DNA from 4 places in the Kitasatospora sp. NPDC056327 genome. Region 3 is predicted to be linked to each of the others. Evidence: riboswitches for the same ligand, from Rfam matches in the RefSeq annotation. Region 3 holds a riboswitch; each other region holds the start of a gene.
What was found. A riboswitch is a leader RNA that binds a small molecule or an ion and turns the genes downstream of it on or off. The one in region 3 is predicted to bind cyclic di-AMP.

Region 1 (7,115 bases), on a different contig from region 3:
GGAGCCGGTGCCGGCGGCCGCGTTCTCGGTGCGGCCGGGCATCGCGTACGAGCAGGACCTGCTGGACGGCATCGACCGCCCGGCGGCCCGCAGCGAACGCTGAGGCCGGCGCTCAGCCCGCCAGCGCACGGACCTCGGCGAGCCACAGGCCGGTGAACCCGGCCAGGCCGGGGCCCAGCAGGTCCCGGAACAGCCCGTCCAGCCAGGCCTCCCGGTCCGCGCCCGGGGCGCTCGCACCGACGGCCCGGTAGAGGGCCACCAGCCGCTGCGGCCCGTACCGGCGGGCGATCAGGTCGCAGGCCAGCCAGGACTGCTCGTAGGCGAGGGCCAGGCCGTCCCCGCCGGCCGCGAGGGCGGTGTCCCCGGGCAGTGCGACGGGCAGCCGGCCGGCGGCCGCCTCCCTGGCCAGCTCCGGGGCGAGCTGCCGGGCCGAGCGGCCCGAGTCGTGGAAGGCGGTCCAGTCGGCGACGCCCTCGGAGAGCCAGAGCGGCGTCCAGGCCCGGGTGTCCGCCCGGGTCGCCACGTGCACCGCCTCGTGGGTGACCACCGCCTGCCGGCCGAACCCGCTCAGCCGCGCGAACTGCTCCGGGTTGACCAGCACCCGGTCGGCCGGGGCGTGCGACGGCGCGCCGGGGGCGGAGACGGTCACCGCGGCCATGCCGGACCAGCCGGCCCGGTCCTCGGCCAGCAGCCGGGTGAACTGCTCCCCGGTCGCGGGCAGTTCCAGCAGCAGCCGGCCGGCCCGGGCGGTGCCCCAGAGCGCCTCCACGGCGGCCACCGCGCGGTCGCCGACCACGGTCGGGGCGAGGTCGCCGGTGCCCGCGCCGTCGACCGCGAGCACCAGGCAGCGCCCGCCGGCGGCGGCCCGGACGGTACCGAGGTCCCACAGCGGCGGCGGACCGCCCGTGCCCTCCTCGGACTCGACCCGCGGGCCGGCCGCGGAGCGGACCAGCACCAGCCGACGCGGGTGGACGACCGGCTGCTCGTCGTAGCCGGTCACGGAGACGGTCAGCTCCGCGGTGGCGGTGCACCGTCCGGCCGCGTCCACCGGGCCGAGCACCAGGTTGCGGTAGCCGGTCCGCAGCGGCAGCGCGGGCGGACCGGCGGTCAGCGCCCGGGCCCGGGCGTCGAGCAGTTCCAGGACGCCGGCGCGCTCGTCCGCGGCCGCGGCGGCGGGCCCCGCCGGCACGGCCCCGGGCAGCGAGAGCTGGGCCGCGGCGCCGGCCACGAGCAGCAGGGCGGTGCGCCGCGACGGCCGGCGGCCGTCGGCGGGATCCGGGCGGCTCAGAGCCGGATCACCCCCGCGAGCGGCATCGCGCCGACGCTCTCGTAGCGGACCCTCGCGCCGGGGTAGGGGGCGTGCACGATCACCCCGCCGCCGGCGTACATCCCGACGTGGTGCATGTCCCGGTAGAAGATCACCAGGTCTCCCGGCCGCGCTTCGGAGAGGCTGACCCGCCGGCCGGCGTACGCCTGGGCCTGCGAGGTGCGCGGCAGGGTCACTCCGGCCTGCCGCCAGCTCCAGTACATCAGACCCGAACAGTCGAACGCCTTGGGCCCGGTGGATCCGTACACGTAGGGCGAGCCGATCATCCGCACCGCGGCGGCCAGTGCGGCGGCGCCGCGCTCGGAGGCCGGCGGGGCGGTGCCGAAGTCCAGCCGGTCGGTGCCGCGGGTGGCCCGCTGCTCCGCCTCCCGGGCGTCCTGGGCGGCGAGCCGGGCCCGCTCCACCGCGCCGAGGCCGTTGAGCAGCTTCTGCGCCTTGGTGAGCCGCTGCTGGATCTGCTGCTTGCCCTCGGCCAGCGCCTTGCGGGTCTGCTCCAGTTCGGCCAGCTTGGCACCGGTCTCGGCACGGCGCTGGTCGAGCACCCGCTGACGGCCCAGCACCTCGTGCAGGGTCTCGTTCTGCCGCTCGGCGGCCTGGTCGAGGCTGCGGGCCCGCGCGAGGTAGCCCTCGGGGTCGGTGGCGAGCATCAGCTGGACGGTCTGCGCCATGCCGCCGGCGCGGTACTCGGCGCCGGCCACGGTGGCGAGGTCGCCGCGCAGCCGGTTGAGCTCGTCCTGGGCGACGGCGATCTGCTGCTGCAGCGTGCCGGTCTCCTGCTGGAGCCGCTGCTGGGCCTCCTGGGCGGCGTTGAACCGCTCGGAGGCCTGCTCGGCCTCGTCGTAGAGCTGCTCCACCTGCGCCTTGACGTCCTTGCGGTCGGCCGGGGCGTCGGGCGAGCCGGGCGCGGCCTGGGCGCTGCCGCCGGCCGCCACGGCCAGCGCGGTGGTGGCCGCCGCGGTGAGCACCAGCGCCCGGGCGAGCGCGTGCGCACCTGACAGCGGGGAACGGCGGTGCACGGCCATGCGACGTCGGCTCCGATCCTGGGCCCGGCCCGCCGCCGCACCGGGGCGGGGCGGCTGTCGACGCGGGGCGTCCGGTGGCAGACGTTAGCGAGTCCGGGCAACCGATTCCAAACCCCTCCGAACCCGAATATTCAGACACTTATCGGACGTCAGATCGGTTCGCGGACCGAGGGTCCCGAGCCCGCCGGGAAAAGCCGCAGGCCCGGCCTCCCGCACGGGGGGACCGGGCCTGCGGCGGATGCCGACCGGGGGTCAGATGCGCACGATCACGTTGATCGGCATGTTGGACGCGGCCTCGTAGCGGACCGAGGCGCCCGGCTTCGGGGCGTGGATGACCTGGCCGCCGCCCACGTAGATGCCCACGTGGTGACGGTCGCCGTAGAAGATCACCAGGTCGCCGGGCTGGGCCTTGGAGATGTCCTTGCCGATCTGGGTGCCGGCGGTGGCCTGCGCCTGCGAGGTGCGCGGCAGCGACACGTTCGCCTGGGCGTACGCCCAGCCGGTGAGGCCGGAGCAGTCGAAGGAGTTGGGGCCGGTGGCGCCGTAGACGTACGGGGAGCCGAGCTTGCTCTCCGCGGCGGCGATCGCGGCGGCGGCGCGCGAACCGTTGGCGGCCGGGGCGGCGGGCGCGGCCGGGGCGGCCGGCTTGGTGGCGGCCGGGGCCGTGGAGCCGGTGGACGGCGCGCTCAGGTTGCTGCGGTTCTCGTCGCGGGAGGCGCGCTCGGCGTCGGCCTTCTCCTTGGCGGCCTTGGCGGCCTCGGCCTTGGCGGCGTCCGCCTTCGCCTTGGCCTCGGCGGCGGCCTTCTCCTCGGCGGCGCGGATGGCCTGACGCTCCTGCTCGGTGAGCGTGTTGAGCAGGTCCTGGGCCTTCTGCAGCTTGCCCTGGACCTCCTCCTTGGAGGCCTTCAGCTGCTGGGTGGTGGTCTCCAGCTCGCCGAGCTTGGTCTGGGTCTCGGTGCGGTCCTGGTCCAGCCTGCGCTGCTGCTCCTGGAGCTCCTTCAGCGCACCGGACTGGGTCGAACCGGCCTGGTTCAGGGCGTCGGCCTGGCTGAGGAAGTTGTCCGGGCTGGCGGAGAGCATCAGCTGGACGGTCTGCGATATGCCGCCCGTGCGGTACTGCTCGCCGGCGATCTCGGAGAGGCCGCCCTGGGCCTCGATCACCACGGCCTGCTGACGGGCCACCTTGTCCTGCAGCTCGGCGACCTGCTTCTGAAGCTCCTGCTGCTTGGCCTGGGCACCGTTGTACTTCTCGGTGGCGACCTCGGCCTCGATGTTGAGCTGGTCGACCTGCTCCTTGACCTGGTCCTTGGTGGGCGCGGGGTCGGCGTGGGCGCCGGACTGCGCGGACAGGGCAACGGCAGCGGCGGCGACACCGGTCAGGATCGAGACGCGGGTGCGGCCGGCGGGCTTGGGACGACGATGGGACGCCACGAAGGCGGACTCCTTCTTCCTCATCCGCCTACCGGGTGAGCTGACGGGTTCGGGCGGAAGCGTGCCCTACGACGCCTCACCGCCCGCTCGCGCGGCCGACCTGGCGCCGATTCACCCCGGAGGAACGTGGTTCCCCGGCTCCGCTCCACCGTGGGCCCCGACTGCTGGATCCCACACGTGACGGGCCGTCCAGGCCCCGCCCCGCTGCTTCGCGAACTCGGCGGCGAACCCCGCCGCCACCCAGGCTGGGTGATCGACTGTGCGTGGTTCGAAGCAAGACCCTAGTAACAGATCCGTGATCCGTTCAAATCCTTGTCAGAAAAAAGCCGGAAGAATACCCAAGTTCCTTTGTGAATATGACCGAATGTGATCACACCCCCACGGCGGGCTGATCATTCACCGCAGACCGGTCGAACGCCCGACCGAAACGCCCGCGCCACCCCCGGGCGGAGGTGGCGCGGATCACAGGGGCCGCGGCCGCCCTTCCGGGCGTGTCGTGGCGGGCCGTCAGGCCCGGGCGGTGCGTCAGGTGCGCCGGGTCCGCCGGACCCGGCCGCGGACCGACGGGCGGTGCGTCAGACCCGGCGGATCGTGTTGATCTTCATGGCGTCGGCCTTCATCACCTTCACCACGTCACCGGTGCGCGGCGCGTGGACCACCATGCCGTTGCCGATGTACATCCCGACGTGGCTGCGGTCGTCGCGGTAGATGATCAGGTCGCCCGGCTGGGCCTCGGCCAGCGACGGCACCCGGGACCCGTAGTTGCCCTGGGCCTGCGAGGTGCGCGGCAGCGAGACGCCGGCCTTCCCGTACGCCCAGACCATCAGACCGGAGCAGTCGAAGGTGCTCGGGCCGGTGTCGCCCCAGCCGTAGGGCGACCCCTGCTTGCTCATCGCGAGGGAGACCGCCGCGCCCGCCTTGCCGCTCGCCTGCGGCAGGCTGCCCAGGTCGGTGCGCTCGGAGCCGCGGGAGGCCCGGTCGGCCTGCTGCTGCGCCGCCTTCAGGGCCGCGCGGTCCGCGGCGCTGAGCGAGTTCAGCAGCTCCTGGGCCTCCCGGAGCTTCTTGTTGACCTCGGCCTTGGTCTGGTTCAGGTCCTTGGTGGTGCTGTCCAGCGAGGCCAGGACGGCGGCCGCCTCGGCCTTCTGCTGATCCAGCCGGCGCTGCTGCTCCTGGAGGCCCTTGAGCGCCTCGGCCTGGCTGGAGCTGGCCTGCTGCACGCTGGAGGCCTTGTCCAGGTAGCCGGACGGGTCGGAGGTCAGCATCAGCTGGACGGACGGGTCGATGCCGCCGTTGCGGTACTGCTCGCCCGCCACCTCGGCCAGCCCGGCCTGAAGCTGGGTCATCTGCTCCTGGCCGCGCGCCACCTGGTCCTGGAGCTGGTCCGCCTGCTTGCGCAGCTGGTCCGCACGCTCCTTGGCACCGTTGTACTTCTCGGTGGCCTGCTCGGCCTCTTCCTGCAGCTGGTCGATCTGCGCCTTGACGTCGTCCTTCTTGGGCGACGGGCTCGGCGCTGCGTGGGCGGCGACCTGGGCGGAGAGAGCGACCGCGGTCGCAGCGGCAGCGGTGAGCACGGAGACCCGCGCGCGACTCGGCTGCTTGGGACGGCGGTGGGAGGCCAAGGGACAGGCTCCTTCTTCCAATGGCCTCACCCTATTGGGTGAGAATCCGGAAAATAGGTTTGACGCCAGACCCTAGTGAAGATCCACGCTTCGCGCCACTCCCCCGATCGCGTGAACCGGGCCGCGGCGCCTGACTTCACCGAATTCGCACAACGCCGCAATCCGGGCGCTGACCAGCCGTCACACCGACCGGCCCGCACCCGGGGAACGTCACGGCCTGGCCAGCCGGTTCAGCAGCAGCACCGAGGCGACGGGGCGCGCGCCCGCCTTCCGCACGCCCTCGGCGACCTCCCGGTCGGTGGAGACCACCACCACCGGGCGCCCCTGCGGCTCGGCCCGCACCAGCCGCCGGATCAGCTCGTCCGCCGTCTCCCCGGTCCGGCTGAACCGCACCCGCACGCCGCGCGGCGGCGCCATGATCACCGGCACGTCCAGGTCCTGGCCGTCGAACACGCAGGTGACCTCCGCCTGGGTGCGCTGCGCCAGCATCGCGAGCCCGCCCAGCAGCCGGATCCGCTGCTGCTCCAGCGGCAGCGTCGGGTACCCCGTCTTGGTCACGTTGTAGCCGTCCACCACCAGATGCACCTGCGGGATCGCCAGTAGCTGGTCCAGCAGCGCCGGATCGTCCTCGGCCAGACCGCGCCGCGCCACGTCGTGCGGCGACGCCGAGCCCGGCACCACCGCCTCCACCAGGTCCGCCGGACGGATCTGGGACACCGGCAGCGCCAGCTCCCGCTGCAGCCCCTGCGCCGACTGCAGCACCGTGTCCAGCAGCAGCCGCAGCCGCATGTCCTCGACGCTGCGCCCCTCGCGGGCCGACCGCCGGCCCTGCTCTGCCGTGTTCTCCAGCTCGGTGACCCGGTGGCGCAGCCGGCGCGCCTCGCTCTCCGCCGCGCCCCGCTCGGCCGCCGACTGCGCCCGGAGCGCCTCCAGCTCGGCGGCCACCTTGCGGGTCTCCGCCTGCGCCCGCCGGGTGTCGCTCTCCAGCGAGCGCAGCTTCCGCCGGAGCGAGTCGGCCTCCCGCCGGACGTCCTCCGACTCGGCCCGCTGCCGCTCCAGATCGGCCCGCGCCGTGGACCGCACCTCGGCCAGCTCGGCCTGCAGCTTCTCCACCAGGCGGGCCGCCTCGGCCGCGGCGCCCTCGGCGCCCGCCCGCTCGGCCTCCTCGCCGGCCTCGGTCACCAGCCGGCTCCACCCCGCGGAGCGCACCAGGTAGGCGGCGGCGGCGACGTCCATCGGGTCGGCGGCACCCGGCACGGTGCCCGACTCCAGTGCTCTCACCAGATCGGGCTGGCCCAGTCTCAGCCGTTCCGCTATCCGCGACCGGAAGGCCGGCTCGGCCTCCAGCGCCGCGGCCAGCGCGGTCGCCGCGTACTTGGCCCGGCGGGCCGGGGTGAACTTGGCGTACTGACGCAGCGACTGCGGCAGCTCGCCGAGCGGCAGCCCGCCGAGCGCGTCGGAGGCCAGCCCGACCACACGCCGGCGCACGCCCTCGGGCAGCGGCCGGTCCAGCGTCTCCGTGTTCCTCGCCCCGGGGGCCTCGGCGGCCCCGGCCGCGCCGTCGACGGCTGCCGCCGGCTCGTCACCGCCGCCGGGCTCCTCCCCGGTGGCCGGGGCGCCGGTGCCGGAGGGGGCGGCCCCTGCCGCGTCCGGCGCCTGCGCGTCCACAGCGGGCTGCCGCCCCTGCGGCCCGGCGGGCTCCTTCGCTGCGTCCAC
Region 2 (7,115 bases), on a different contig from region 3:
GAGGTCGAGGTCGGGAGCGGGCGCCGGACCGCCGTCCTCCGGCGCGGGCCGGCCGACCAGCCGCAGCGCCTGGGCGTCCCAGTAGGTCTCGCCGGTGACCAGGTCGCGCTCGAAGGCGCCGTGCCCGGCGGCCCGGACGGCGAGCGAGAGCAGCGGGTGCGCCGTCCCGGAGGCCGGGTCGCCGCCGGGCCCCGGTCCGGGGCGCACCCCGTTCGCCGGGGTGCCGGGCGCTCCGGGGGGCCTGGCCGGGGCCGGGCGGGCATCCGTCCGGGCGTGCTCCAGCAGGTGGGCGAGCCGGTGCGCGCAGGCGTCCGCGAGGGTCTCCAGCACGTCGAGGTCGCGCCGCGGGACGGTCCCCCGGTGGGCGAGCGCGAGGGCCAGGACGCCGATCGGCCGCTCGTCGACGAGCAGCGGCAGGGTGACGATGGCGACCATGCCGGTGCCCATCCCGGCGTTGCGGTTCGGGTAGTCGACGCTGGTGCGTTCGGGGCTCAGCAGGTAGGGACGGCGCAGCTTGAGCGCCATCGCGGCGGGCAGGTCACTGGCCGGGTCGACCACGCTGTAGCGTTCGTGGGCCCAGTCGGGCAGACCGTGCGAGGCGGTGAGCCGGAGCGTTCCGGCGGGGTCCAGCAGGTAGAGCGCCGAGCCCTCGCCGGTGATCCATCCCGGCCCCTCGGCGAGCACGGTGGAGAGCAGGTCGGCGGCGCTGGTGCAGCCGAGCAGTAGGCGGACGCAGCGCATGGCGCTGCGCGCGGTGGGGCTGCTGCGCGGGTCCACGGGATTCCCGGCCTCTCCGGTTCCTTATGGGGCAGTTAATTCTTAATACCTTATTTCTTAAGCCTGTGGTGGGTGGGCAGAACGGCAGGCCCCGTGGCACCTGTTCTCCCGGTGTGCGGACACCCCCCGCGGGTCCGGTACCCTTCTCCGTACGACGTGCCGCCGTGAGGCGGGGTCGGACGGTACGGGGCTATAGCTCAGACGGTTAGAGCGCTTCCCTGATAAGGAAGAGGCCACAGGTTCAAGTCCTGTTAGCCCCACACCAGAGCGAAGGGCCCGGAGCATCCCGCTCCGGGCCCTTCGGCGTTCCCTGCCGCCGTGCTGTGCTGCCGTGCTGTGCCGCCTGCCGCTTGCCGCCGTACGGCGGCCGCGCTCAGGACCGGGGCCAGTCGCGCAGACCGGCGGTCAGCACGGTGATCAGGCGGTCCTGGGTCGTCGTGAGGTCCTCGGCGAGCCGGAAGGCGCCGCCGGTCGACAGCGCGGCGAAGCCGTGGGCCGCCGCGCGGAAGGTGCGCGCGGCGTGGATCGCCTCGGAACCCTCCAGCCCGTACTCCCGGAGCACCGCGACGATCACCCCGACCAGCCGGGCCGCGGCCGCGGCCAGGTCCTCGTCCGGCTGCGGGGCCTGCGGCAGCGCGGCGTACCGGTGCGGGTGCTCGGTGGCGTACGCGTGGTACGCGCGCAGGACGGCGGCGACCGCGGCGTCCCCGCTCCGGCCCAGCGCCGCCTCGGCGAGCCGGTCGGCCAGCTCCCCGGTCACCCGGACGGCGATCAGCCGGCGCAGCTCGGCCAGACCGCCGCTGACGTGCTTGTACAGCGAAGGGCCGGCGACCCCGGCCCGGGCGGCGACGGCGGCCAGCGTGAGGGCCTCGGGGCCCTGGTCGTCGATGAGGGCGAGGGCGTGGCCGACGACCTGCTCGGGGGTCAGTCCCACTCGGGGCATCGCGGTTCTCCTGGGAGGGCTGGGGACGGTCGGGGGGCTGCCGGGGCCGGGCCGGCCGGGGCGGCCGGGCGGTGCTCAGACCAGGTCGGCGAGGAAGGTGAGCAGCGCGTCGGCGGTGGCCCGCGGGTGGTCCGCCATCGGGTAGTGTCCCGCGCCCTCGATCATCACCTTGCGCGCGTTCAGCGCGGCGGCCTGCCGGTCGGCGACCAGCTCCGGCCGGGGGAAGTCGGGGTCCTTCGAGCCCATCACGACCAGGGCCGGGCAGCGCACGGCGGCGGTCCAGCCGGCGGGCGAGGAGTCGCCGTGCACGTAGCCGCGGGTGGCGGCCTTGCGGCCGGGGGTGCGCATCGCGGCGACCAGCCCGGCCACGTACTCCTCGTGGTCGGCCGGCCTGGGCCCCGGGTAGGCCGCCTTGCGGTGGTAGAGGCCCCAGAACGCGGGCGAGTGCACCAGCAGTGCGCCCATCGCGCCGACCACCAGGCGCTGCAGCGCGGTCGGCGGCACGTTCTCGACGAAGGCGTCCAGCAGGACGATCCCGGCGACCCTCCCGGGCGCCTCCCCGGCGGCCCGGACGACGCTGGCGCCGGTGTACGAGTTGCCCGCCAGCACGGCCCGGTCGATGTCCAGGTGGTCCAGCAGGGCGAGGACGTCACCGGCGATCGCCGCGGGGGAGTAGTCGTCCCAGTGGATCGAGGACTCGCCGAACCCGCGCAGATCCATGGTGATCACCCGGCGCCCGGCGGCGGTCAGCAGCGGGCGCAGGTGGCGGTAGGCGGCCCGGCTGTCGAGCATCCCGGGGAGCAGGACGACCGGGACGCCCTCGCCGTGGCCGGTGTCGTCGAAGGCGATCCGCCCGCCGGGCAGATCCAGGTGACGGGTGGCGGGGGCGACGGTGCCGTTCATGGGTGCCTCCTCGGGCGGGGATCGTCGGCGAAGCGCCGATAGCCATAAAGCTAAGGCTAATAGCCTTAGCCGTCAAGCTATTGCGCCTCTCTTCCGGTCCGCCGGCCGGGCGGACCGGTCAGACCCCCTCCACCCTGAACGGGTCGTGCTCGGTCAGCAGCTTGTCCAGCCGGGCCTGGTCGACCCTGGTGACGAGCTCGGTGGTCTCCTGCCGGTCCCGGACCACCTTGGCGAGGGTGAAGGTGGAGGTGATCGTGTAGAGCAGGCCGACGGCGAGGAAGGCCCGGGTCCACGGCCCCACCGGGAGGAAGGCGATCCCGAAGCCGAGGGCGGTGGCGGAGAGGGCGAAGGAGAGCACGGCCTGGATGTGATAGGCGGCCGTGGTGCGGGACTGCATCGGTGTGCTCATGGCGCCAGGATGGCCGCGGATCCGCGCCCGGCACATGAGTAGGGGTACTCAGATGGGGGGTCGTTCGTTGACGTCCTATCACGTTCGGTAGTGTCAGTTGTCGTCAAACGTCCCAAAACGCCCATCGGGCCGCGTGGTGCCCGGTCCGTATCCCGCCGTCACCAACGGATGGCTTGGAATCGGGGGCCTCTCGGATTAACGTTTGATAACGCAGCGCGGTCCTCAACGCCGTACCCAGACGGCACCGTGCGCCGTCGCCTAATCCCGCCGGCCGGCCCAAGGGCAGGCCAGGGAGCCGGGGAACCACGTTCCTTGGGGTGAATCGGCAGGCCCCGGCACCGTCCGGGACCAGCCGTAGGAGACCTTCCTGCTCCGAACCCGTCAGCTAACCCGGTAGGCGCGAAGGAAGGAAAGGAGCGCGCCTCCGTGGCGTCGACGCACACCCCGGCACACCCCTCCGGCTCCGCCGGTACCCAGCTGCTCGACCACCCGGGCCCCTTCGGCGGTCCCGGTCCGTTCGCGGGCCCCGCCGACGAGACGGCCCCGCCCGCCGTCGAGACCAACCGGCACCGGATGCCCCGTCAGGGCCGCGGCACCGCTCCGCTGCTCGGCGTCACCGCCGTCGCCGCCACCCTGGGCGCCACCGGCTTCGCCTCGGCCACCCCGGCCGCCGCGCCCGCCGTCGAGTCGCCCGACGAGGCCCCGGTCGCGCTCTCCGCGGACCCCGGCCTCGCCCTCGCCGCCCGGATCCAGCTGCAGGCCGACAGCCAGCGCACCGCGGCCGAGGAGCAGGCCCGCGTCCAGGCCGCCCAGGAAGCCGAGGCCAAGCGCGCCGCCCAGGTCGCCCAGCAGGAGCAGGCCAAGCGGGTCGCCGAGGAGGCCGAGAAGGCCAAGCTCGCCGCCATCACCCTGCCGGTGCGCAACTACCGGCTCTCCGCCCACTACGGCCAGAGCGCCCGCTACTGGGCCAAGCTGCACACCGGCCTCGACTTCGCCGCCGACACCGGCGAGCCCGTCCTCGCGGTCGGCCAGGGCACCATCACCTCGGCCGGCTGGGCCGGTTCCTACGGCTACCGGATCGTCGAGACCCTGCCCGACGGCACCGAGATCTGGTACTGCCACCTCTACTCGATCAGCAAGGCCTCCGGGAAGGTCCTCCCCGGCCAGCAGATCGGCAAGGTCGGCGCGACCGGCAACGTCACCGGCTCGCACCTGCACGTCGAGGTCCGCCCCGGCGGCGGCGCCCCCGTCGACCCGGAGAGCTGGTTCGAGCAGCGCGGCGTCAGCCTCTGACGCCTCCCGGCCCGGAGACCCCGGCCCCTCCCGGGAGCGGTGCCGCTACTCCCCGGGGCCCACCGGCCCCCCGGCGTGCCCGTCCTCCTGCTCGTGCCCGTCCTCGCTCCCGTCCGCCTGCTCCAGGCCCGCCAGATAGGCGTCGATCTCCGCCTGCCCCGGCTCCGGCGCCAGCTCCGGGAACTCGTTCACCAGCAGGCCCGGCAGCCCCGGCACCGTCCACGTGCCCGCCAGCTCCAGCGCCGCCAGGGCCGCGGCCTCCTCGAACGCCCCGAAGTCCCCGGCCAGTTCGTCCGGCATCGGCCGGCCCAGCGTGGTCAGCTCCGCCAGGTTCCGGTAGCTGCGCCGCATCAGGCCCTGCTCCAGCAGCCGCCGCGCGCCGTCCGTCGCCATCCCCACCGCCAGCGTCCGGGCCCCGGCGTACCAGCCCCCGTCGTCCACCGGATCCAGGGTGCCGTCCTCCTCCAGCGCCGAGAACGCCGCCGACCGCTCCTCCTCCGGCAGCGCCCGGAAACCCTCCAGCCAGGCCCGCACCGCCGCCCCGTCGCCGGTGTCCACCCCGGCCGCGCGCAGCAGCAGCGTGTACAGCCGGGGCCAGGTCACCAGGTCCGCCCGGCGCAGCAGCCCGGCCGCCACCTCGCCCTGCCACTCGGCCTCGGCGTGCAGCCGCTCCTGCCGCTTGGCGTTCAGCCGCTTCGCCGCCCGCTGGTGGTCGATCAACAGCCGCACCGCCGCGCCGTACGCCAGCGGGTCCTGGCCCGGCTCCGGCTGGACGTACAGGTACAGCCGCTCGTACAGCAGGTGCTCCACCGCGGCGGAGGTCAGCTCGGGCCAGCCGTCGTGCACCCTGCCCCCGCCCAGCTCCAGCAGCGCCAGCACCGCGCGCAGCGGGGCCCCGGCGACCGGCTCGCGGCCCTGCGCCTCCGCCCAGGCGAGCAGGTCGGCGGCCTTGGTGCGCGGGGCGAGCCGCAGGTCTTCGTCTTCCATAACCACGAACCGTAACCGCTGGTCGGGGATAGGGTCGGGAGCCATGGTCCCCGTCCGACTCACCGGCCCCCGGCTGGCCATCCGCGAGTTCCACCAGACCCCCGAGGACGCGGACGCGCTGCACGCGGTGTTCGGCGACCCGGAGGCGACCCGCTTCCTCCCGTTCGAACCGCGCGACCGCGAGACCTGCGCCGACCAGATCGCCCTCTTCCTGGAGGAGGCGGAGAAGGAGGAGCGGGAGGTCTACCGGCTGGCCGTCACCCGCCTCGCCGACGCCGACGACCCGGCCCGCGCCGTCCCGATCGGCAGCGCCGCGCTCGGCCTCGCCCCGAACCGCGCCGCGTCCCTCGGGTACGCGCTGCGCCGCGACGTGTGGGGGCTCGGCTACGCGGGCGAGGTCGTCGGGCTGCTGTGCGGCCTGGCCTTCGGGACGCTCGGCCTGCACCGGCTGGAGGCCCGGACGGACGTCGGCAACACCGCCTCGGTCCGGGTGCTGACCAGGGCGGGCTTCCGGCTGGAGGGCCGGGTCCGGCACGACTTCCCGCGCCACGACGGGTGGCGCGACGCGTACCAGTACGCGCTCCTCGCCGACGACGTCCGGCCGGGCGCCGGGCCGGGGTCCGCCGCGGGTCCGGCGGTGCGCGGGCGCGCCGTTCAGGGGGGGATAACCCCACCCCGGTCCGGCGGGGAGCCGGATGTCGGCCGCCTCGCGTTCCTGACAGGCTTCAGGGGTCGGAAGGACCCGTCCGACGAGCCCGAACCGCGACCGACCCGAGGGACCGAGAGCCGGCCATGAGCACCCACACCATGTACCGCACCGAGGACGACGCGTACGACGGCCGCCCCGGGTACGACGCGTACGGCGGTGACGACGGCGGTCAAGGCCGCCGCGCCGTCGCCCGGCGCACCGAGGACCCGCCGTACGCCTGGCGGGCCCCCTTCACCTCCTACTTCTACCGGGAGGTCGGCTTCACGCTGACCGGCCTGCCGGTGGCACTCGCCGGCTTCGCCGTCTCCGTGGCGATGTTCTCCATCGGCCTCGGCACCTTCGTCACCGTGCTCGGCGTGCCGGTGCTGGCCGCGCTGACCACCACCGCCCGGGGCTTCGGACGGCTGGAGCGCTCCCGGGTGCGCGGCCTGCTCGCCCTGGACGTGCCCGCGCCGGCGCCGGTCAAGCCCGCCCGGCCGGGCTTCTGGGGCGCCGCCGTCGCCCGCCTCGCGGACGCGGCCGGCTGGAAGGCCGTCGTCCACCAGGTGGTGATGTTCCCCTGGGCGATCCTCAGCGCGGTGATGTCGGTGACCTTCCTCTGCATCGGTTGGTCCCTGGCGCTCTACCCCGTCTACCACTGGGTCTTCCCGCGGTACACCGACTGGCCGGGCTACCGGATCGTCAACTTCGTCGAGGACGACGGCAGCCAGTACGCCTACTACATCCAGTCGCCGCTGCAGATCGCCGCCGTCTGCCTGCTCGGGATGCTGTTCGTCTTCCTCACCCCGCAGCTGGTGCGCGGTCTGACCAACGTGAACCGCCTCGCCGCCCGCGGCCTCCTCGGCCGCTGAGGGCGGGCCGCCCGGCGGCCGGAGCGCCCCCGCCCGCGCGGACGCCCCCGGGTGCAGTGCCCGGACGCGGTCCGGGTGCGGCCCCGGCCGGCCCGTGGTCGGATGGCCGCGATGGCCGACCGAACCGCCCGCACCCCGCCCGCCGGCCCGCCCGCGCCCCTGGTGACCTCCCGCTCGCTGGACGAGTACTGCGGCCTCTTCGGCCTCACCCGCGCCGCGATCGCCGCCCTCCCGGGCCCGCTG
Region 3 (7,115 bases):
CGCCCCGCCGTCCGGCACTGGCTCGGCGCGGGCCTGCGCCGCGGCCCGGGCGCCGGCCCGCCGGCCGCGGCCACCCGCAGGGCCGAGCGCCTCCCGGAGGGCGCCGACCCGGCCGTCGCGGTCGAACGCGCCCTCGCCGGGCTGCCCGACCACCCCGACCTGCACACCGCCGCCGTCGCCGTCGACCCGGCCCGCTGGGAGGTGCTGACCATCGCGCTCTGGTGCGGCGCCGCCCCGGACACCGCGCCCGGCACTCGGTACCGGGTGCACCACCTCTCCCGCCCCGAACTCGACCGGCTGCCGGCCGGCCGCCACTGGTGAAAGGACCGCCCCGCCCGATGTCCCCGAACCCCGGGCCCGCCGGCCCCGCCGCCGCCGGCCCCGCACCCGGCACGCCCGACGGTCCGGCGTCCGCCGGCTGGGCGCCCGCCCCCTTCGACCGCGCCGCCGGCTACGCCCTGCTCGACGAACTCGCCGGTCCGCGGACCCGGGCCGGCACCCTGGACGCGCTCGACGGACTCGCCCCCGGCTTCCCCGACTGGATCGTCACGGCCCTCTTCGGCGGCACCTACCAGCGGCCCGGCCTCGCTCTGCGGGACCGCCAGATCGCCAACCTGGCCGCCCTCACCGCGCTGGGCGGCGTGGAGCCCCAGCTCGCCGACCACGTCCGCAACAGCCTGCGGATCGGCCTGCGCCGGGAGGAGATCACCGAGGTCCTGGTCCACCTCGCCCCCTACGTCGGGGTCCCGAGGGCCCTTGCCGGGCTGCGGGTCGCCGCCGCCTGCTTCGACGGGCCGGCGTGACCGCCGCCGTCCGCACCGTCCTCGGCGACCTCGACCCGGCCGGGCTCGGCGTCTGCGACGCCCACGACCACCTGTTCCTGCGCAGCCCCCGGCTGCCCGGCGAGGAACTCGACGACCCGGCCGCGGCGGAGGAGGTGCTGCACGCCTTCGCCGCGGCCGGCGGCCGGGCGCTGGTGCAGTGGACACCCGCCGGGATGGGGCGGCGGGCCGATGCGCTGCCGGGACTCTCCCGCGCCACGGGGGTCCACCTGATCGCGGCCACCGGGCTGCACCAGGCCGTCCACTACGACCCGGCGGACCTCGAACGGCGCTACGCCGGACTCGCCGGGTTCTTCACCGCCGAGCTCACCACCGGGCTGCACGGCGCGCCCGGGGGAGTGCGCGCCGGACTCGTCAAGGTGGCCGGCGACTTCCACGGCCTGGACCGGCACGCCCGGCGGGTGATGGCCGCCGCCGCCGAGGCGCACCACGCCACCGGCGCCCCGATCGCCGTCCACCACGAACTCGGCACGGCCGCACCCGAGGTCCTCGACCTTCTCTGCGCCCGGTACGGGGTGCCGCCCGGCCGGGTGCTCCTCGGCCACCTCAACCGGCACCCGGACCTCCGGCTGCACCGCGAACTCGCCGCCGCCGGGGCCTTCCTGGCGCTGGACGGGCCCTCCCGCGCGCACCACGCCACCGACCACCACCTCTTCGACACGGTGGCCGCGCTGGTCGAGGCGGGCCACGCCGACCGGCTGCTGCTCGGCGGCGACACCACCACCCGCGGCGCCCGCCGGGCCCCCGGCCCCGCCCATCTGCTCACCGTGCTGGCCCCCCGTCTGGCCCGGGAGTTCGGCCCGGAGCTGGCGCGGCGCGTCCTCACCGACAACCCCGCCCGCGCCTTCGCGGCCGACTGGCGCAGCCCGTAGGGCCCCTGCGGACCGCGCCCGCGCCGCGGGGCCGGCCACCGGGCCGACCGGTGACCGGCGCCGTCCGGCCGGACTCACATGTGGGTGCCGCCGTCGATCCGCAGCTCGGTGCCGGTGACGAAGGCGCCGTCGTCCGAGGCCAGCATGGCGATCACACCGGCGACCGTCTCGGGCCCGGCGAAGCCCTGGCCGATCGCGGGGGAGAGCTTGGCGAGCAGGGCGAGGTCCGCGTCGGCCGGCAGGCCCGGGTCGTTGGTCATGCCGCTGTCGATGCTTCCCGGCGCGACGCAGACGGCGCGCAGGCCCTGCTTGGCGTACTCGGCGGCGATCGCGTGGGTGAAGGACTGGATGCCGCCCTTGGTCGCCGCGTACGCGGCCATGTAGGGGTGGGCGAAGGCCGCGGAGGTCGAGCTGAAGTTGACCACCACGCCCCGGCCGCCCGTGAGCAGCGCCGGCAGCGCCTCGCGGGTCATCAGGAACGTGCCGGTCAGGTTGACCGCGAGCAGCCTGTTCCAGAACTCCAGGCTGGTCTCGTGGGTGTGCGCGGAGCGCAGGATGCCGGCCGCGTTGACCAGCACGTCCAGCCCGCCGAGCCCGGCCACCGCCGAGGCGACGCCGTCCCGCACGGCGGCCTCGTCCGAGACGTCCAGGACCGCGGTGGTGAGGCGCTCGGCGGTGCCGTCGGCCGCGGCGCGCTCCAGGGTGGTCCGCAGGCCGTCCTTGCTGACGTCGACGGCGACGACCCGCCCGCCCTCGGCGAGGATCCGGTGGACGGTGGCCCGGCCGATGCCCGAGCCGCCGCCGGTGATCAGGACGTTCCGTCCGCTGAAGCGCTCCATGGTGGTACTCCGTTTCCGTTCGTGGTCTCACGACCTCGACGTCACGGTACGCCTTATTGGCACATCGTGCCAATGAGTCCTGATGTGCCGGAGATGCATGATGTGCAGGGTGTCGTACCGTCCGCGTACGCTGAGCCGGTGACCGGACGCCCCACCCTGAACCAGCGCCGCCGCGAGACCACCCGGCTGGAGATCGCCCGGGCCGCGGCCGGGCTGTTCGCCGCCCGGGGCGCCGAGGCCGTCACCGCGGAGGAGATCGCCCAGGCCTCGGGCATCTCGCTGCGCACCTTCTACCGCTACTTCTCGGAGAAGGAGGACGCCGTCGCCCCGCTGCTCGCGGCCGGCGGCGAGCGCTGGGTGCGGCTGTTCACCGAGAGCGCCGCCGACCTGCCGGTCCGCGAGGCGCTGGAGCGCTCCGCCGCCGACTCGCTGAGCCCCGCCGACGCGCACGCCGCCGAGGCCATGCGGTGGACCCGGGACCTGCTGCGCGACCGGCGGCTCGGCACGGTCTGGCAGCGGGTGCACGCCGACTCCGAGGGGCGGCTGCTGGCCGCGATCACCGACCGCTGCCCCCCGGGCACCGACGCGCTGGAGATCCGGCTCGCCGCGGCCGCCGCCACCGCCGCGATCCGGGTCGCCCTGGAGGAGTGGGCGTTCTCCGACGCCCCGGTCACCGGCCCCGGCTCGCCCCGCGAACTCGGCGCCCGCTGCGTGCGCGAACTCACCGGCGGCCTGGCGCTCTGGGCCGCCCTCGGCTGATGCCGCGCCCCGGCCGGCGACCCGCCCCGCCCCGGCGCCGCCACCGCCGCTCCTCCTCCGGGCCGAGCGCGTTCCCGCTGGTCGGCGGGGGCGGAGCGGTCCGCGCGGACGCTAGGCTGAGGGGTCGCGCGCCGGTGAACGGCTCCCCGGCGGACGGGGGGAACCGGGGCGGCCCTCCCGGGTGTCCTTCCCCCGGGGGCGGGGGAGTACGAGGCGTGGGAGCAAACACGACATGGGTCTGACGAGCCACAAGGTGCTGGCACTGACCGTCCTGATCGCCGTCGCGGCGATGGCCGCCACGGTCTGGCTGTGGCCGAGACTGTCGAGGCGCGGCTGGCGGGCGGTCCTCGGCCGGATCGGCGCCCTGCTCGCCACCCAGCTGACGGTGCTCGCCGCACTCGGTCTGGTTGCCAACAACTACTTCGCGTTCTACAGCAGTTGGGACGACCTGCTGGGCACCGGCGACAGCGGGCCGGTGGTCATCCAGAACAAGGTGGACGCCTCCGGCCGGCTGCGCGTGGAGACCATCGGGCACGCCGAGGTGCAGGGCGGCGGCGCGCTCGGCCGGGACCGCGAGAAGTCCGGCGAGATCCGCGAGGTCCGCATCGACGGCGCCACCACCCGGCTCTCCACCGACGGGTACGTGTACCTGCCGCCGCAGTACTTCCAGCCGGAGTACGAGCAGAAGCAGTTCCCGGTCCTGATCGTCAGCACCGGTTTCCCCGGCATCGCCAAGAACCTCGTCACCCGGCTGAACTACCCGGGCGCGGCACTCAGGCTCCTCCAGGAGGGGCGCATGCAGCCGACCGTGATGGTGCTGGTGCGCCCCTCGCCGGCGCTGCCGCAGGACACCGAGTGCGAGGACATCCCGGGCGGAGCGCAGTCCGAGACGTACTTCAGCAAGGACGTGCCCTCGGCGATCCAGGCGACCTACCGGGTCTCCGCCGATCCGAGGGCCTGGGCGTTCATGGGCAACTCGACCGGCGGCTACTGCGCCCTCAAGCTGGCGATGCGTCACCCGGAGGTCTACCCGACCGCCGTCTCGCTGTCCGGCTACTACCAGGCCGCCGAGGACCCGTCCACCGGTGACCTCTTCAAGGGCAGCGGCCAGCGGCGCAACGAGGCCGATCTGATGTGGCGGCTCAGGAACCTGCCGCAGCCCGGGATCTCCGTGCTGCTGGCCGGCACCAGGGAGGGCGACGGCCAGTACCGGCACGAGACCGAGGCGTTCGTGGCCGCCGTGCGCAGCCCGATGAAGGTGTCCTACAGCATGCTGGCCACCGGCGGGCACAACTTCGAGACCTGGAGCAAGCTGCTCCCGTCCTCGCTGGAGTGGATCTCCCAGCGCCTGGTCGTCCCGGGAGCCGGGCAGTCGGCCTGACCCCCGGGGCCGCCCCGGCCGGTGGACCCGGCCGGGCCCGGGCGGCAGGGCCCCCGGGCGCGGTCGCTCAGACCACCCGCTCCAGCGTGCCGGTGTGCAGCTCGCCGACCCGGCCGCCCTCGCCCTCGTACGTCCAGAACGCCCGGACCGTCATCCGGGCGAGGTCCATGACGTGGCTGACGGTGATGCCGCTGACCTCGGTCCAGCTCACGAAGTAGATCTGCGGACCGACCTCGGCGACGTGCAGGGTGACGTCCTCCCACTGGCCCGCCGACTCGCCCAGGCCCTCCCAGCGCAGCCGCTTGCCGTCGGCCGAGTAGGCGTTGCGGAAGGCCGCGCCGTTGTCGACCCGGAACAGGTAGGTGCGGCCGGCGAAGGCGGGCAGGGACACGGTCATGGCGGGACGGGTCTCCTCGTCTCTGGAGGCGGTGCTCGGTGCGGCCCGGACGGCTCCGGGCACGATGGATCCCCAACCTATCCGACCACCTCGCCCCGGCGGCGCACTTTCCCCGCCGGACCCGCCACCGTGGACGGCCCGCGACCCCGGCGGACGGTCCGGCGGGGACCCCGGGCGGTCCGGTGCCGTCCCAACGGATCGACTCCGCCGGACCGTTGATCATCGGCCGGGAGGGGGTGTGAGCTGCGCGACAACCTTCCCGGGGAAGTTGTCCGTGCTCGCACGGACTGCCTAGCCTGCAGAGACGTCCGCCACAGCGGACCCCGCCGTCGGGACGCCGAGTCCTGTCCACCCGCCGGCCGGCAACCGAGCACCACGGCGGACGGGAGCGGGGGACCCAGGTCAGTGCCCGCCCGTGCGCTCCGGCGCCCGGGCCGCGGCTAGGGGTGAAGCCGTTTCCCGACGGCCGGGCAACCTCAGCGCCCGAACCCGACAGCTCACCCCGCAGGCGTCGCAGAGGACCCTGCCATGACCACTGCCCCGCAGCAGCCCGCCCCGCCCGCCTCCGGCGAACCGGACGGCCCGGCCGCCCGCCGCGCGTTCGGCCGCCGGCCCGCCGCCCGCCACGCCCGGCCCTCCCGCCGCGGCCGCACCGCCGCCCTCGCCGCCACGGGGGCACTCGCCGTCACCGGTGCCGGACTGCTCGGCGGCGTGCCGGCCGTCACCGGTGCCCGGGCCGCCACTCTGCCGACCGTCACCCAGGACCGGCTCGCCCCGGCCACCATGGTCGCGGGCAAGGCGTCGACCGCCTCGCTCACCGTGCACTCCTCGGCCTGCTTCACGGCCAGGACGCTCGGAGTCGGGGTCCGCGACGCGGCCGGCCGCAACCTCGACTTCCCCGGCAGCACCGCCGACGCCCGGATCTGCCCCGGTGGTCTGACGGTCGCCACCGGTGCGCGGACGCTGCCGGCCGGCACGTACACCCAGTTCGGCTTCTGGCAGGACGCGGCGGGCGCCTGGCACAACCTGCCCTCCCGGGAGCTGGTGGTCTCCCCGGCCACGACCACCCCGACGCCCACCCCGACGCCCACGCCGACCCCCATCCCGACGCCGACGCCGACCCCCACGCCGACCCCCACCCCCGGCACCGGGATACCCGTCACCGGCAAGCAGCTGACCTGGTCCGAGGAGTTCAGCGGCCCGATCGCCTACGGGACCCGCTGGACCGGCGACCGCAGCAGCTCCTACCGCTACGGCAACCACAACCCGGACGACAACAAGCTCGACTGGCTGAACCGGAACAACGTCTCCGTCTCCGGCGGCGTCGCGACCTTCACCGCCAAGCCGGGCGCCAACACGCTGGAGAACGGCAAGCAGTCCTGGGACACCGGTCTGCTCACCACCGAGTACTCCGGCGAGGGCTTCCAGGTGAAGGCCGGCGACTACGCCGAGACCCGGGTCAGGCTCCCGGCCGGCACCGGCGCCTGGCCGGCCCTGTGGACCTGGAAGAACGGCAACGGGGAGATCGACTCCTTCGAGTACCACCCCGACAACCCGAACCTGCTGGAGCTGACCAACCACGTCAACCCGGGCCACCTCTACCACACCGACGCCAAGGCGATAGCCAAGGACGGCTGGGTCACCATCGGCACCCACTACGGCGCCGGCTCCGTCGACTGGTACGTCAACGGGGTCAAGGTGTACTCGGACGGCAAGGGCGTCGGCGCCGGCTGGTCCGCGTACCTGATCCTCAACCTGTCGCTGAGCGCGGGGAACTACCACCCCGCGCCCCAGGGCACCGCGCCGATCACCTTCGCCGCGGACTACCTCCGCGTCTACCGGTAACCGGCGCGTCCACCGGGCCGCGTCCGGCGCTCAGACCGCCGGGCGCGGCTCGGTCGTCTCGACGACCGCGATCTCGAACGGCTGGCGGTTGTTCTCCGGGTGCCGGTCGTCGGCGCTGCGCAGCGACACCCAGCCGCCGGTCAGCGTGCCGGGGGCCGGGAGCGACGCCGCCAGCCGGAC
Region 4 (7,115 bases), on a different contig from region 3:
ACCGCGAGTCGGTGCTGGACGGCGTGCCGGCCGGGCTGCCCTCGCTCGCCCACGCGGCGAAGCTGGTGTCACGGGTGCGGCGGGCCGGGTTCACCGGGGTGCCGGACGAGCCCTACGAGCTGCCCGCCGAGCTCACGGCGGAGTCGGCGGGCCGGCTGCTGCTGGCGCTGGCGCAGCGCGCGCACGACGCCGGGGTGGACGTCGACGCCGCGCTGCGGGCCGCGGCGCGCGGCTACCGGGACGCGGTGCGCGCCGCGGAGGGCCTGAAGCCCGCGCCGTGACGTGGCCCGCGCCGTGACGTGGCCCGGGCCACAGCGGAGCCCGCGCCGGGGCCGGCCGTCAGGCCGCCGCGGCGTCCGGCACCGGACGGCGCCGGACCGGGACGACGACCTCGCCGATCGCCTCGCCGACCAGGGCGACGAGTTCGGCGAGCCGTTCCAGGTCGAGGTGGTCGGGCAGTTCGGCGAGGGAGACGACCCGCTCGCCGTCCGGCCCGGCCACGCAGAACAGGTCGATCGGGCCGAGGTGCTTCTCGGCGGTGTCGACCAGGGCGGCGACGTCGCTGGGGCGGCGGATGTCGCCGCAGACGCCGACGACGGGGCAGCCCCGCCGGTCGAGCTCGGCGGCGAGGTCCTCGGCGATCCCGACCCGCTGGTCGGCGATCAGCATCCCGACGGTCCCCTCCGCGGCGAACCGGCGGGCGAGACCCGCCCCCGAACCGCCGTCGAGGACGGCGATCACGACGACCGACCCGGTGACCCGCATGGTCCAGCTCCTCCCTGTGGGCGGCTCCGCACCGGCGCCCACGGACATCTTGCGGAGGATCGTAGGCAGGTCCTGACCCTCCGCAACAGGAATTACCCCTCAGGTGACCAGGCTCACGCCTGTTGCGCCCGGCGGACATTGCGCACGGCCGCTCCTGCGTGTACATGGCACGCGGCCGGCGGGCCGCCGCCGCCCGCGAGCACGCCGTGCGCCGGCCGGGACACGCTCGGGATACCGTCGACCCATGCCAGCTCAGTCCGACGCCGCCCGTCCGCCCCTGTTCACCTGGGAGTTCGCCGCCGATCCGTACCCGGCGTACGCGTGGCTGCGCGAGCACGAGCCGGTGCACCGGACCACCCTGCCGAGCGGGGTGGAGGCGTGGCTGGTCACTCGGTACGCGGACGCCCGGCAGGCGCTCGCGGACAGCAGGCTCTCCAAGAACCCGGTGCACCACAGCGAGCAGGCGCACCGCACCGGCCGGGTCGGCATCCCGGGCGAGCGCCAGGCCGACCTCATGACGCACCTGCTGAACATCGACCCGCCGGACCACACCCGGTTGCGCCGCCTGGTGTCGAAGGCGTTCACGCCGCGCCGGGTGGCGGCCTTCGAGCCGAGGGTGCAGCAGTTGACCGACCGGCTGATCGACGGGTTCGCGGCCCGCGGTTCCGCCGACCTCATCCACGAGTTCGCCTTCCCGCTCCCCATCTACGCGATCTGCGACCTGCTCGGGGTGCCGGCCGAGGACCAGGACGACTTCCGGGACTGGGCCGGGATGATGATCCGGCACGGCGGCGGTCAGCGCGGCGGCGTGGGGCGCGCGGTGAAGCGGATGCGGGCCTACCTGGCGGAGCTGATCCACCGCAAGCGGGCGGACCCCGGCGACGACCTGATCTCCGGGCTGATCCGGGCCAGCGACCACGGGGAGCACCTCACCGGGAACGAGGCCGCGGCGATGGCCTTCATCCTCCTCTTCGCCGGTTTCGAGACGACGGTCAACCTGATCGGCAACGGCGTGTACGCGCTGCTGCGCAACCCGGGGCAGCGCGCCCTGCTCCAGGAGTCGATCGGGCGCGGCGAGAGCGCGCTGCTGGAGACCGGGATCGAGGAACTCCTGCGCTACGACGGACCGGTGGAGCTCGCCACCTGGCGGTTCGCGACCAGTCCGCTGACCATCGGCGGGGTGGCGATCCCGGTCGGCGACCCGGTGCTGGTGGTGCTCGCGGCGGCGGACCGGGACCCGGCCCGGTTCCCGGACGAGAACACCCTGGACCTGGCCCGGACGGACAACCCGCACCTGGGCTTCGGCCACGGCATCCACTACTGCATCGGCGCCCCGCTGGCCCGGCTGGAGGGGCGGGCCGCGCTGACCACCCTGCTGTCCCGGCTGCCGGACCTGCGGCTCGCCGCGGGCCCGGAGGAGCTCCGCTGGCGCGGCGGTCTGATCATGCGTGGACTTCGTGAACTTCCCGTGGAATTCACGCCGGAGAAACTGCCCGCCGGGGCACTTCCGAACGACGGGAACGGCCGGCCGGACGGCGGATGACGGTGATCGGCGGCAGCAGGGGAAGGCGTGCGACACGCTGACGGATCGTCGCCGACCTGCGGTTTCACGGGTCATGAACCCGCATCAATCCGGACAAACATCCTCGGTTGGTAGGCAATCATTCACATGACGTGATGTTCGTGTGATGTCGGCGATATGAGCTTGTGATTGCTCTGATGATCTGTCTAGTCTCCGGGGAGCCCGCTGCTGCGGGCCCCGTGCGCGGAACGCCGAGTCCTGCCCGTCGCGCTCCGGGAAACCGACCAGAACCCTGGGCAGGGGCGGGGGACCCAGGTTTTGCGCCGTCTCCCACGGCTAGGGGTGAAGCCGCCTCCGCGCGGCCGGGCCACCTCCCGGTCCGAACCCGACAGCTCACCTCGCAGGCGTGCGGAGAGGGACGTCTCATGCTGTTCGTTGGAACTGGCCGTCACCGTCGTCGCACCCAGGCCGAGAAGGCCATCGCCGTCGCCGGTGTCGCCGGCGTCGGACTCGCGATGCCGATCCTGAGCGCCACCGGCGCCTCCGCCGCCCCGGTCTCCACCTGGGACTCGGTCGCCCAGTGCGAGAGCGGCGGCAACTGGAGCATCAACACCGGCAACGGCTTCTACGGCGGTCTGCAGTTCACCTCCAGCACCTGGAAGGCGTACGGCGGCAACGCCTTCGCGCCGCAGGCCAACCAGGCCTCGAAGGCGCAGCAGATCTCGGTCGCCGAGAAGGTGCTCGCCTCGCAGGGTCCGGGTGCCTGGCCGGTCTGCTCCAAGAAGGCCGGACTGACCAAGGGCGGCGCCCCGGCGGCGGTCGACACCTCGACGGACGCCAAGCCGGCCGCTCCGAAGCCGCAGGCCCAGCCGCAGCAGGAGGCCCCGAAGCAGGAGGCCCCGAAGCCGGCCGCGCCGAAGCACGCCGCCCCCAAGGCGCAGACCCCGCAGGCCGCCCAGGAGCGGACCGCCAAGCCGTACGCCCCGAAGCACGCCGCCCCGAAGCCGCAGACCGCACCGGCCCCGCAGGCCCAGCAGCAGGCGCCGTCGTTCGCCGGCAAGTCCGGCTGGGACGCCGACGCCAAGGTCTTCTGGTACCAGAACAACGGTGGCTGGTACTGGACCAGCCACCAGGACGTCTACCAGCAGTACGCCGGCCAGGCCGCCGCCCCGGCCGCCGCGCAGCAGCAGGCCGGCCAGGGCTACACCGTCCGGTCCGGCGACACGCTCGCCGGGATCGCCGCCTCCCAGCACGTCCAGGGCGGCTGGCAGGCGCTGTACGACGGCAACCGCGGCACCGTCGGCACCGACCCGAACCTGATCGTCCCGGGCCAGGTCCTGGCCCTCGCCTGACGCCGCGCCGACCGGCCCGTGACGCGCCCGAGGGGCCGTTCCCGGTCGATCGGCCGCCGCCCCGAAGGGCCGTACCGCGCCCCGGCCGGCCGCGCCCCCGGGGTGCGGCCGGCCGGCGTTCGGTCCCCTTCGTCCCCATCCGGGCCTCCCGGGTCGGGCAACCAGGTGAACTACCGGTGGGTAACCGGGCCACACGCTGAGACGGAACCGAGGTCGACGTGGCCCGGACAGTCCGTGCGGTTAGGCTCTGGTCGTAACGACTCCGCAATCGTCCGGCCGACCGGCATCCACCGTCAGCCGAACCTGCTTCCGCTAGGAGATGCCTCGTGCCGTCCATCGATGTCGTCGTCGCCCGTGAGATTCTCGACTCGCGCGGCAACCCCACGGTCGAGGTCGAGGTCGGCCTCGACGACGGCAGCACCGGCCGTGCCGCCGTTCCGTCGGGTGCCTCCACCGGTGCGTTCGAGGCGCTGGAGCTCCGCGACGGCGACAAGAACCGCTACTTCGGCAAGGGCGTCGAGAAGGCCGTGCTGGCCGTCATCGAGCAGATCGGCCCGGAGCTGGTCGGCTACGACGCCACCGAGCAGCGCCTGATCGACCAGGCCATGCTCGACCTGGACGCCACCCCGGACAAGTCCTCGCTCGGCGCCAACGCCATCCTGGGCGTCTCGCTGGCCGTCGCGCACGCCGCCTCCGAGGCCAGCGACCTGCCGCTGTTCCGCTACCTGGGCGGCCCGAACGCGCACGTCCTGCCGGTCCCGATGATGAACATCCTCAACGGCGGCTCGCACGCGGACTCCAACGTCGACATCCAGGAGTTCATGATCGCCCCGATCGGCGCGGAGTCCTTCTCCGAGGCCGTCCGCTGGGGTGTCGAGGTCTACCACACGCTCAAGGGCGTGCTGAAGGAGCGCGGCCTCTCCACCGGTCTGGGCGACGAGGGCGGCTTCGCCCCGAACCTGGACTCCAACCGCGAGGCCCTGGACCTCATCGTCGAGGCCATCCAGAAGGCCGGCTACGTGCCCGGCAAGGACATCGCGCTGGCTCTGGACGTCGCCGCCTCCGAGTTCTTCGAGGACGACGCCTACCAGTTCGAGGGCAAGGCGCTCACCTCCGCCGAGCTCATCGAGTACTACGCCGGCCTGGTCGCCGCCTACCCGCTGGTCTCCATCGAGGACCCGCTGGACGAGTCGGACTGGGACGGCTGGAAGGCCATGACCGAGAAGCTGGGCGACAAGGTCCAGCTGGTCGGCGACGACCTGTTCGTCACCAACCCGGCCCGCCTGGCCCGCGGCATCGAGACCGGCACCGCCAACGCGCTGCTGGTGAAGGTGAACCAGATCGGCTCGCTGACCGAGACCCTGGACGCCGTCGAGCTGGCCCAGCGCAACGGCTACCGCTGCATGATGTCGCACCGCTCCGGCGAGACCGAGGACGTCACCATCGCCGACCTCGCCGTCGCCACCAACTGCGGCCAGATCAAGACCGGCGCCCCGGCCCGCTCCGAGCGCGTCGCCAAGTACAACCAGCTGCTGCGCATCGAGGAGATCCTCGACGACGCCGCCGAGTACGCCGGCCGCGGCGCCTTCCCGCGGTTCAAGCACGAGGGCTGAGCCCGCCCGGCGGCGCCCGGCCGGTCCCGCCGGCCGCCCGGTAGCGCACGCCTGACCGGTGCCCCGCCGTTCACCCCGTAGGGTGGACGGCGGGGCACCGTCGCGACCAGGAGGGGACACCGGAGATGGCAGGCTGGAGGATCCCGGGCTTGGCGGCCCGGCCCCGGTTCACGAGCCGGGCGACCGTCCTCGTGCTGGTGCTCTGCTCACTGGTGGCGATCCTGGCGTACCCGACGCGGCAGTTCATCTCGCAGCGCTCGGAGATCTCGGCCCAGCGGGCCCGGGCCGAGCACGCCCGGCAGCAGGTCGAGCAGCTGCGCCGGGAGAAGGCCCGCTGGCAGGACCCGGAGTACGTCAGGGCGCAGGCCCGCACCCGGCTGCACTACGCGATGCCGGGGGAGACCCCGTACATCGCGGTGGACCCGGCGGCCCGGGACGCGGCGAAGTCCGCGCTGGGCGCGCCACCGCCCGCGGCCGGTCCGGCCGCCGCTCCGGCCAAGGCCGCCCGGCCCTGGTACGCCAGTGTCTGGGACTCCGTGGACGCCGCTGCCGCCGCCCCGGCGGCACCCGTCGCCCCGCCCCCGGCCGCCCCGGCGCAGCCCGCCCCCTCCTCACCACCCGCCCCCGTCCCCGCTGGAGACAGCTCCCCCCATGACCACTGAGAACCACCCCAACGTCTCCGACGAGGACGTCGCGGCCATCGCCGCACAGCTCGGCCGGGTCCCGCGCGGTCTGCGCGGCGTGGCCCACCGCTGCCCGTGCGGCAACCCGGACGTCGTGGAGACGGCCCCCCGGCTCCCGGACGGCACGCCGTTCCCCACGCTGTACTACCTGACCTGCCCCAAGGCGGCCTCGCTGATCGGCACCCTGGAGGCCGACGGCGTGATGAAGGACCAGACCGCCCGGCTCGCCGAGGAGCCGGAGCTGGCCGAGGCGTACCGGAAGGCGCACGAGGACTACATCGCCCGCCGGGACGCCATCGAGGTGCTGGAGGGCTTCCCGAGTGCCGGTGGCATGCCGGACCGGGTCAAGTGCCTGCACGTGCTGGTCGGCCACTCGCTTGCGGCCGGCGAGGGCGTCAACCCGCTCGGCGACGAGGCGATCGGCATGCTGGAGGACTGGTGGGCCAAGGGCCCCTGCGTCTCCGCCGCCGAGGTCGCGGCCGCCGGTGACCGGGTGGCCCGCAACCGGGCCAAGGAGCAGGACCACGGGGCCGTGATCGCGGCCAAGGAGCAGAAGACCGCCGAGCGCGCCGCCAAGCGGGCCGCGCGCGGGGCGGACGAGGCGGGGGAGGCCGGCGCATGACCACGACCCGGGTGGCCGCGATCGACTGCGGGACCAACTCGATCCGGCTGCTGGTCGCGGACCTCGACCCGGAGACCGGGGCGATCACCGACCTCGACCGGCGGATGACCATCAACCGGCTGGGCCAGGGCGTGGACCGCACCGGCCGGCTGCACCCGGACGCGCTGGAGCGCACCTTCGCCGCGTGCCGGGAGTACGCCGGGGTGATCTCCGGCTTCGGGGTGGGCCCCGAGCGGATCCGCTTCGTCGCGACCAGTGCCTCCCGGGACGCCGAGAACAGCGCCGAGTACGTCGACGGCGTCCGCGCGGCCCTGGGGGTCGAGCCCGAGGTGGTCAGCGGCGAGGAGGAGGCGCACCTGTCCTTCGTCGGTGCCACCAAGGAGCTCACCGGCGGTCAGTTCGCCGCCCCGTACCTGGTCTTCGACCTGGGCGGCGGTTCGACCGAGTTCGTGCTCGGCGCGGACGGCGTCGAGGCGGCGCGCTCGGTGGACATCGGCTGCGTCCGGCTGACCGAGCGGCACTTCGCCGGAGCCGAGCTGCCCTCGGACGAGCAGATCG

Region 1: linked by a shared signal. The riboswitch ahead of ACFCX4_RS03980 (NlpC/P60 family protein) and the one ahead of ACFCX4_RS09540 (hypothetical protein) in region 3 are both predicted to bind cyclic di-AMP.
Region 2: linked by a shared signal. The riboswitch ahead of ACFCX4_RS02340 (M23 family metallopeptidase) and the one ahead of ACFCX4_RS09540 (hypothetical protein) in region 3 are both predicted to bind cyclic di-AMP.
Region 4: linked by a shared signal. The riboswitch ahead of ACFCX4_RS07650 (transglycosylase family protein) and the one ahead of ACFCX4_RS09540 (hypothetical protein) in region 3 are both predicted to bind cyclic di-AMP.

The regions. Positions count from the first base shown of each region.
Region 1 is NZ_JBHJRC010000014.1:38,030-45,144, forward strand. It holds gene ACFCX4_RS03965 (glycosyltransferase 87 family protein) at 1-103, shown strand, start outside; gene ACFCX4_RS03970 (hypothetical protein) at 113-1,228, opposite strand; gene ACFCX4_RS03975 (NlpC/P60 family protein) at 1,285-2,349, opposite strand; gene ACFCX4_RS03980 (NlpC/P60 family protein) at 2,602-3,780, opposite strand; cyclic di-AMP (ydaO/yuaA leader) riboswitch at 3,791-3,947, opposite strand; gene ACFCX4_RS03985 (NlpC/P60 family protein) at 4,356-5,399, opposite strand; gene ACFCX4_RS03990 (NYN domain-containing protein) at 5,610-7,115, opposite strand, start outside.
Region 2 is NZ_JBHJRC010000008.1:24,188-31,302, reverse strand. It holds gene ACFCX4_RS02365 (SpoIIE family protein phosphatase) at 1-777, opposite strand, end outside; tRNA gene ACFCX4_RS02360 (tRNA-Ile) at 964-1,037, shown strand; gene ACFCX4_RS02355 (TetR/AcrR family transcriptional regulator) at 1,151-1,720, opposite strand; gene ACFCX4_RS02350 (alpha/beta fold hydrolase) at 1,796-2,623, opposite strand; gene ACFCX4_RS02345 (YiaA/YiaB family inner membrane protein) at 2,742-3,032, opposite strand; cyclic di-AMP (ydaO/yuaA leader) riboswitch at 3,278-3,446, shown strand; gene ACFCX4_RS02340 (M23 family metallopeptidase) at 3,459-4,325, shown strand; gene ACFCX4_RS02335 (hypothetical protein) at 4,371-5,312, opposite strand; gene ACFCX4_RS02330 (GNAT family N-acetyltransferase) at 5,356-6,108, shown strand; gene ACFCX4_RS02325 (sensor domain-containing protein) at 6,105-6,872, shown strand; gene ACFCX4_RS02320 (class I SAM-dependent methyltransferase) at 6,984-7,115, shown strand, end outside.
Region 3 is NZ_JBHJRC010000044.1:21,526-28,640, reverse strand. It holds gene ACFCX4_RS09575 (DUF4865 family protein) at 1-321, shown strand, start outside; gene ACFCX4_RS09570 (carboxymuconolactone decarboxylase family protein) at 339-803, shown strand; gene ACFCX4_RS09565 (phosphotriesterase) at 800-1,714, shown strand; gene ACFCX4_RS09560 (SDR family NAD(P)-dependent oxidoreductase) at 1,789-2,553, opposite strand; gene ACFCX4_RS09555 (TetR/AcrR family transcriptional regulator) at 2,692-3,312, shown strand; gene ACFCX4_RS09550 (alpha/beta hydrolase) at 3,545-4,693, shown strand; gene ACFCX4_RS09545 (hypothetical protein) at 4,761-5,090, opposite strand; cyclic di-AMP (ydaO/yuaA leader) riboswitch at 5,491-5,616, shown strand; gene ACFCX4_RS09540 (hypothetical protein) at 5,619-6,935, shown strand; gene ACFCX4_RS09535 (hypothetical protein) at 6,966-7,115, opposite strand, start outside.
Region 4 is NZ_JBHJRC010000032.1:450-7,564, reverse strand. It holds gene ACFCX4_RS07665 (MazG family protein) at 1-281, shown strand, start outside; gene ACFCX4_RS07660 (SDR family NAD(P)-dependent oxidoreductase) at 340-765, opposite strand; gene ACFCX4_RS07655 (cytochrome P450) at 1,010-2,308, shown strand; cyclic di-AMP (ydaO/yuaA leader) riboswitch at 2,559-2,708, shown strand; gene ACFCX4_RS07650 (transglycosylase family protein) at 2,713-3,639, shown strand; gene eno (phosphopyruvate hydratase) at 3,966-5,252, shown strand; gene ACFCX4_RS07640 (septum formation initiator family protein) at 5,402-5,914, shown strand; gene ACFCX4_RS07635 (DUF501 domain-containing protein) at 5,886-6,557, shown strand; gene ACFCX4_RS07630 (exopolyphosphatase) at 6,554-7,115, shown strand, end outside.